3 regions of the Lentzea sp. NPDC058450 genome follow, and region 1 is predicted to be linked to each of the others. Evidence: riboswitches for the same ligand, from Rfam matches in the RefSeq annotation. Region 1 holds a riboswitch; each other region holds the start of a gene.
What was found. A riboswitch is a leader RNA that binds a small molecule or an ion and turns the genes downstream of it on or off. The one in region 1 is predicted to bind glycine.

Region 1 (2,194 bases):
CGTCCTGAGTGGCCGGTCGGCAGCAGCGCCGCAACCCCCTTGCTCCCTAGCGTTTCCGGCATGACGCACACCCCTTCAGCGCAGGTCGTCAAGGTCCTGGCCGCAGCCGTGCAGCGCGCCTTCCGGCTGGAGTTCGGCTTCGTCGGCACCGAGAACCTGCTGATCTCACTGGTCGACACCGTCGGCCCTGGCCGCAAGCTCGGCACGACCTCGCTGACGGCACAGGCGATGGCCAGGGGCACCGACCACTGGGCCGGCGACGACGGAGGCGTTGTCACCGAGTCCCACCCGGACGTCACGGCGCTGTTGAGCGCCGCCCACCACCACGCCCGCGTCGACACCCTCCTGCCCGCCAGTCAGGCGCTGGAGACCTGTCTGCGAGCCGCTGTGGCGCAGGCGGGCGACGGCGTGCTGACGACGACGCACCTCGCGCTGGCGCTGCTGTCGCTCGACTCCGGGAGGGTCGCCGACCTGATGTTCCTGCACGGTGTGGACGTGGACGAGACCGCCGCGGCCGTGCGGGCCGACGCCACGCGGAAGTACGCCGAGGTCGAGGAGACGCCCGCCGTCTGGTTGCTGCGCAAGGCGGGAGCACTGGAGGGCGAGGCCGGCGGCGGGTACGTGCGCTGGCTGACCAAGTTCGTCTCGCGCGGCCAGGGCCTGGGCGGCCCGGTGCTGACCGCCGTGCGCAACGAGGCCGACCGGCTGGCCGTCGCCGGGCGCCGGGACGTGTCGTCGAGGGACCTGGTCGAGGCCGTGCTCACGCTCGACCACCAGCTGACGGTGGCAGGCCGCAGGCTCAAGCCCGAGTTCGAGTCGGGAGGTGCGGCGGCCCTGCGCGAAGCGGGCGTGGACGGCACCTCACTGCCCGCCGGAGGCGCCGTCGAACGCGCGATGGAACGCGCGAAGCTGGTCGCGGCCCGCAGCGGCGACCAGATCGTGGGCACCCGGCACCTGCTCGTGGCCGTGCGCGACGACCCCGCCGACCCGGTCGCGGCGGCCCTCGTCGGTCTTCGTGCTGAGACGTAGGTCGCGTCCCTAGCGACTACCCGGGCTGCCTGCGGGTATTCTTCTCGGGTAGTCGCTGAACTCAGGCGGGAGAGTCCGGGCCCCGAGCCCGGCGCCGAAGGAGCAAGTCCCTCCCCGGGAACCTCTCAGGCATCCAGGACCGCCAGAGCGAGACGCCTCTGGAAAGTGGACTTCCGCAAGGGAGTCCCGCCGACGGTGAAAGCCCGTTCTCGCAACGGGTGAACCTCTCAGGCGCCCCTCGGGGTACGGACAGAGCGGGGAGGGCACAGGACCAGTGTGCCCGCAGCCATCCCCCGGAGGCGTTTGATGACGCAGGACCGCATTCCGCTCGCCGCTCTCGAGCACGGCACCCCGTTCGCCGACCGCCACGTCGGTCCCCGGCCCGCCGAACTCGCGCGCATCCTCGACGTCATCGGCGTCGGATCGCTGGAGGAACTGGCACAGCACGCGGTTCCGTCGTCCATCCACGAACGCGACCTCGTGCTGGACCTGCCCGTCCCGGCCACCGAGACCGAGGCGCTCGCCGAGCTGCGCGAGCTCGCGTCCCAGAACCGGCCGATGACGCAGATGATCGGCCTCGGCTACTACGACACCGTGACGCCGGGCGTGATCCTGCGCAACGTGCTGGAGAGCCCGGCCTGGTACACGGCCTACACGCCGTACCAGCCGGAGATCTCGCAGGGCCGTCTCGAAGCGCTGCTGAACTTCCAGACCATGGTCGGCGACCTGACCGGCCTGCCGGTCGCGAACGCGTCCATGCTGGACGAGTCGACCGCCGCCGCCGAGGCGATGACCCTGGTGCGCCGCGCGGGCAAGTCCAAGTCCGCCAAGTTCGTCATCGACGCCGACACGCTGCCGCAGACGCTGGCCGTGATCGAGACGCGCGCCGAGCCGCTCGGCATCGAGATCGTCGTCGCCGACCTGTCGCAGGGCATCGAGGGCCTCGGCCTCGGCGGTGACTTCTTCGGCGTGCTGCTGTCGTACCCCGGCGCGTCCGGTGCGGTGCGCGACCAGAAGGCGTTGATCGAGGAGATCCACGCGGCCGGAGCCCAGGCCGTCGTCGTCGCCGATCTGCTGTCCCTGACGCTGCTGCGCGCGCCGGGCGAGATCGGCGCGGACGTCGTCGTCGGCACCACCCAGCGCTTCGGCGTGCCGATCGGCTTCG
Region 2 (2,194 bases), on a different contig from region 1:
GACCGGGGTGAAGTTCTCCGAGGCGATCATCTCGAGCGTGCCCTGCTGGCGCGCCAGCTCGGCCGCCACGGCCTGCGCCACCTCGGGGTCGTACTCCGCGAGGGAAGCGTTGAACTGGTCGGACATCTGGAAGATCTCCCTTACTTGGCGCGCTTGTAGAACGGAAGGGCGACGACCTCGACCGGCTGCTTCTTGCCGCGGACGTCGACCAGCAGTGGGGTGCCCGGCTCGGCACTGGCCCGGTTCACGTAGGCCATTGCGACGGAGTAGCCGAGGGTCGGGGACAGCGCGCCCGACGTCACCTCGCCCACGACGTCGTCGCCGTTCAGGACCGCGTACCCGTGCCGCGGGGCACGGCGCTCGGGCGTCTTCAGTCCGACCAGGACCGAGTCCACATCGGACTCCGACACCTTCGTCAGCGCGTCGCGGCCCACGAAGTCACCCGGCTTGTCGAGCTTCACGACGCGACCGAGACCGGCGTGGTACGGCGTCAGCGACGTGGTGAGCTCGTTGCCGTACAACGGCATCCCGGCTTCGAGGCGCAGCGTGTCGCGGCAGCCGAGACCGCACGGCTTGAGCTCGTGCGCCTCGCCTGCCTCCAGCAACGCGGCCCAGACGGCGGACGCGTCGGCGGGGGCGACGAACAGCTCGAAGCCCTCCTCGCCGGTGTAGCCGGTGCGGGCCAGCAGCGCGTCGACGCCGGCGACCTTCGACGGGTACGAGGCGTAGTACTTGACCGTGGACAGGTCCGTCTCGGTGAGTCCGGAGAGGATCTCGACCGACTTCGGGCCCTGGATCGCGATCAACGCGTAGTCCGTCGACTTGTCGGTGACGACGGTGTCGAACCCGGCCGCGCGCTCGACCAGCGCTTCAGCCACCACTGAAGCGTTGGAGGCGTTCGCGACGACCATGAACTCCTCGTCGCCGAGGCGGTACACGATCAGGTCGTCGATCACGCCGCCGTCGGCCTGGGTGATCATCGTGTAGCGGGCTTTGCCGACGGCCAGCGCCGAGATGTGCCCGACCAGCGCGTAGTCGAGGGCCTGCCCCGCCTGCGGACCGGTCAGCACGATCTCACCCATGTGCGTGAGGTCGAACAGGCCCGCGGTCTGGCGCACCGCGTGGTGCTCCGCGAGCTCGGACGAGTAGCGCAGCGGCATCCGCCAGCCCGCGAAGTCGGTGAACATCGCGCCGAGCTGCTCGTGCTCGGCGTTCAGAGGCGTGAGGCGGGACATCAGAACGCTCCTCCAGGGTGCGCCGAAGAGCCGGACGCGGCCGGCTGAGGCATCAGAAGAATGACACGGTCCATCGGAGACTCCTCACTTGAGCGAGCCTCCCCCTCTGTCATGAGCCTGAGAGCTTCGCCACGACGAGCGTGACTTGCACCGTGGGCGAGGCTGCCGAGCAGCCTGCTTTCCAGAGTTGCCTTCGTCGTGCGGTACCTGTACCTGAGAGATTCCGGGGAGGAGTTGCTCCTACGGTGCTCCCATCGAAGGGAGCTCTCCCGCGCGACATCGACGGCCGTGTTCAGTTGGTAGCCCCAGACGCTAGCAGGCCAAACGTCACAGCGGCACGCCCTGCGCCGTCTTCTCGACCACCTTGCGCTCCGCCCAGAACGACAGGAACGGGATCGTGCCGGCGAGCAGCACCAGCGCCGTGCCCTTGATGGACCAGCGCAGCTTCAGCGCCAGGTCGACGGAAATCACCAGGTAGATGGCGTAGAGGAACCCGTGCACGGGGCCGACGACCTTCATCGCGCCACCCATGTCCGCGGCGTACTTGAGCACCATCGCCACGACCAGGAGCAGCAGGAAGACTCCGACCACGTAAGCCATGACCCTGAACCGGGTCAACGCACCCTTCATCTGCCCGCCTTCGCTCAACGACCGTCCCGCGCGTTGAGGTCCGCGAGCATGCGGTTGTAGGCCGCGAGCTCCGCGTCTTCGTCATCGTCGAAGTGCTCGACAGGCGCGGGTTTGACGGCGACAACCGTACTTTCCGGCCTCGGAGCGGATGCAACCGGCTCGGGTGAGAGAGCCTCGTCACGGCGTTCGCGGGCGAGCTTGCGGAAACGCCAGACCATGAAGAGGGGGAAGAGGCCGAAGAGCGGCCACTGGAGCACGTACCCGAGGTTCTGGAACGTGCCGCTGGCGGACTCGAAGCGCTGCCACTGCCAGTACGCGAGCCCGCAACA
Region 3 (2,194 bases), on a different contig from region 1:
CAGAAGTCCTTCCCGCACTTCGGTTTCCGTGCGCCACGACAGCTCGTTGGCCATCATGATCTCACTGATCGACAGGCCGGTCTCGCGGCAGCGCGCGAGGAGCTGGTCGCCGGTCAGGAACGGGTGCGGCAACGGCGTGGTGTCCGGCTTGATGCGGTCGGTGCCCGACGCGTTCTCGTCGACGACGAAACCGCCGCCGATCGAGTAGTAGACGGCGTGCTCGACCGACTTGCCGCCGGCGAAGGCCTCGAAGCTCATCCCGTTGGGGTGCAACGGAAGTGACTTGCGGCGGTGCATGACGAGGTCGCGGTCGTGCGTGAACGCGATCTCGTGCGTGCCGCCGAGCCTCAGCCGTCCACTGGAGATGATCTCCTCGACGCGTTCCGCGGCGGCGGACGGGTCGACCTCCTCGGGGAGGTTGCCCTCCAGGCCGAGGAACACGGCCTTGGGGCTGCCGTGGCCGTGGCCCGTCGCGCCGAGCGAGCCGAACAGCTGGACGTGCACGCGATCCACAGTGGACAGCTGTGGGCCGAGCTTGTCGACGAACATCGCGGCCGCGCGCATCGGGCCGACCGTGTGCGAGCTGGACGGTCCGATGCCGACGGAGAACAGGTCGAAAACGCTGATCGCCACTGATCAGTCCTTCGTGGTGGTGGAGGTCAGTCAGTCTTGGTGAGCTCGGCGTACTTGGCCGCCGTGAGCAGGTTCTCGGCCGACTCGACGCGGACCTTGAACAGCCAGCCCTCGCCGTACGGGTCGTTGTTCACGATCGCCGGGTCCTGCACGACGGCGTCGTTGACCTCGATCACCTCGCCGGTCACGGGCGAGAACAGGTCGCTCACGGACTTGGTGGACTCGAGCTCACCGCACACGGCGTTGGTGACGACCTTGGCACCGACCTCGGGCAGCTGCACGTAGACGATGTCGCCGAGCGCGTCGGCGGCGTATTCGGTGATTCCGCAGGTCAGCGGGTCCTGGGTGCCCGGCGTCCAGTCGACCCACTCGTGTTCGACGGTGTAGAGCAGGTTCTCGGGGAACTCCACGGCGACTCCTCTGGCTGTGACGGGTCAGGACACTTCGCCCCCTCCGCCGTGCAGAGTTGCCTACCCCGAGTGGTCTTGCTGCCTGAGAGTGTGCGGGAGCTTGCCCCTTCGGCGCCCCGACTGCGTTCGTCGAGGTCTCTCCCACGCGGGTTCTGACGCTGACGCGCCGCGGCCGGTGTTCAGTTCTCGGCGCGAACGCTATGTGCGGCCCCCGCCGAGTGTCAACGCGGGAAGGTCAAGTGGAACGCGAACAACACTCAGGTCGCTCTGTCCTAACTGAACAACCGGAGGGTTACCGGATAGTGCGATCAGCACAGTGACATGACCTTGCGACTGGCCCACATTATGAGATGTCGGCCACCGAACGGAGGAGTCATCGTGCGGATCGCTGTTCCCCGCGAGATCAAGAACCACGAGTACCGCGTCGCTCTCACCCCTGCCGGTGCGCACGAGCTGACCAGCCGCGGCCACGACGTCTACGTCGAGCAGGGTGCCGGTCTCGGTTCCGCGATCACGGACGAGGAGTACCTCGCCGCGGGTGCCAAGATCCTCGCGACCGCCGACGACGTGTGGGCCGAGGGCGACCTGGTCCTCAAGGTCAAGGAGCCGATCGCCGAGGAGTACCCGCGTCTCCGCGCCGGCCAGACCCTCTTCACGTACCTGCACCTCGCCGCCGACAAGCCGCTGACCGAGGCGCTGCTGGCGTCCGGCACCACGGCCATCGCCTACGAGACCGTGCAGCTGCCGAACCGCGCGCTGCCGCTGCTCGCCCCGATGTCGGAGGTCGCGGGCCGCCTCGCCCCGCAGGTCGGCGCGTTCAGCCTGATGAAGCCCTCCGGCGGCCGCGGTGTGCTGCCCGGTGGCGTCCCCGGTGTCGCCCCGGCCCGCGTGGTCGTGATCGGCGGCGGCGTGGCGGGCGTCAACGCGGCCACCATCGCCGTCGGCATGGGCGCCGACGTGCAGATCCTCGACACCAACGTCGACCGCCTGCGCCAGATCGACGCCCAGTTCCAGGGCCGGCTGCGCACGCTCGCGTCCAACTCGTTCGCCATCGAGCAGGCCGTCCGCGAGGCCGACCTGGTCATCGGCGCCGTGCTCGTCCCCGGTGCCGCCGCGCCGAAGCTCGTGTCGAACACGCTGGTCGCCGACAT

Region 2: linked by a shared signal. The riboswitch ahead of gcvT (glycine cleavage system aminomethyltransferase GcvT) and the one ahead of gcvP (aminomethyl-transferring glycine dehydrogenase) in region 1 are both predicted to bind glycine.
Region 3: linked by a shared signal. The riboswitch ahead of gcvH (glycine cleavage system protein GcvH) and the one ahead of gcvP (aminomethyl-transferring glycine dehydrogenase) in region 1 are both predicted to bind glycine.

Annotation. Positions count from the first base shown of each region.
Region 1 is NZ_JBHXLO010000008.1:131,407-133,600, forward strand. It holds gene ACFWNN_RS15350 (Clp protease N-terminal domain-containing protein) at 61-1,029, shown strand; glycine riboswitch at 1,086-1,181, shown strand; gene gcvP (aminomethyl-transferring glycine dehydrogenase) at 1,336-2,194, shown strand, end outside.
Region 2 is NZ_JBHXLO010000006.1:135,146-137,339, reverse strand. It holds gene glyA (serine hydroxymethyltransferase) at 1-126, opposite strand, end outside; gene gcvT (glycine cleavage system aminomethyltransferase GcvT) at 141-1,235, opposite strand; glycine riboswitch at 1,332-1,426, opposite strand; glycine riboswitch at 1,427-1,517, opposite strand; gene ACFWNN_RS12245 (DUF3817 domain-containing protein) at 1,563-1,865, opposite strand; gene ACFWNN_RS12240 (hypothetical protein) at 1,880-2,194, opposite strand, start outside.
Region 3 is NZ_JBHXLO010000029.1:111,677-113,870, reverse strand. It holds gene ACFWNN_RS34730 (L-serine ammonia-lyase) at 1-633, opposite strand, end outside; gene gcvH (glycine cleavage system protein GcvH) at 660-1,043, opposite strand; glycine riboswitch at 1,104-1,197, opposite strand; gene ald (alanine dehydrogenase) at 1,422-2,194, shown strand, end outside.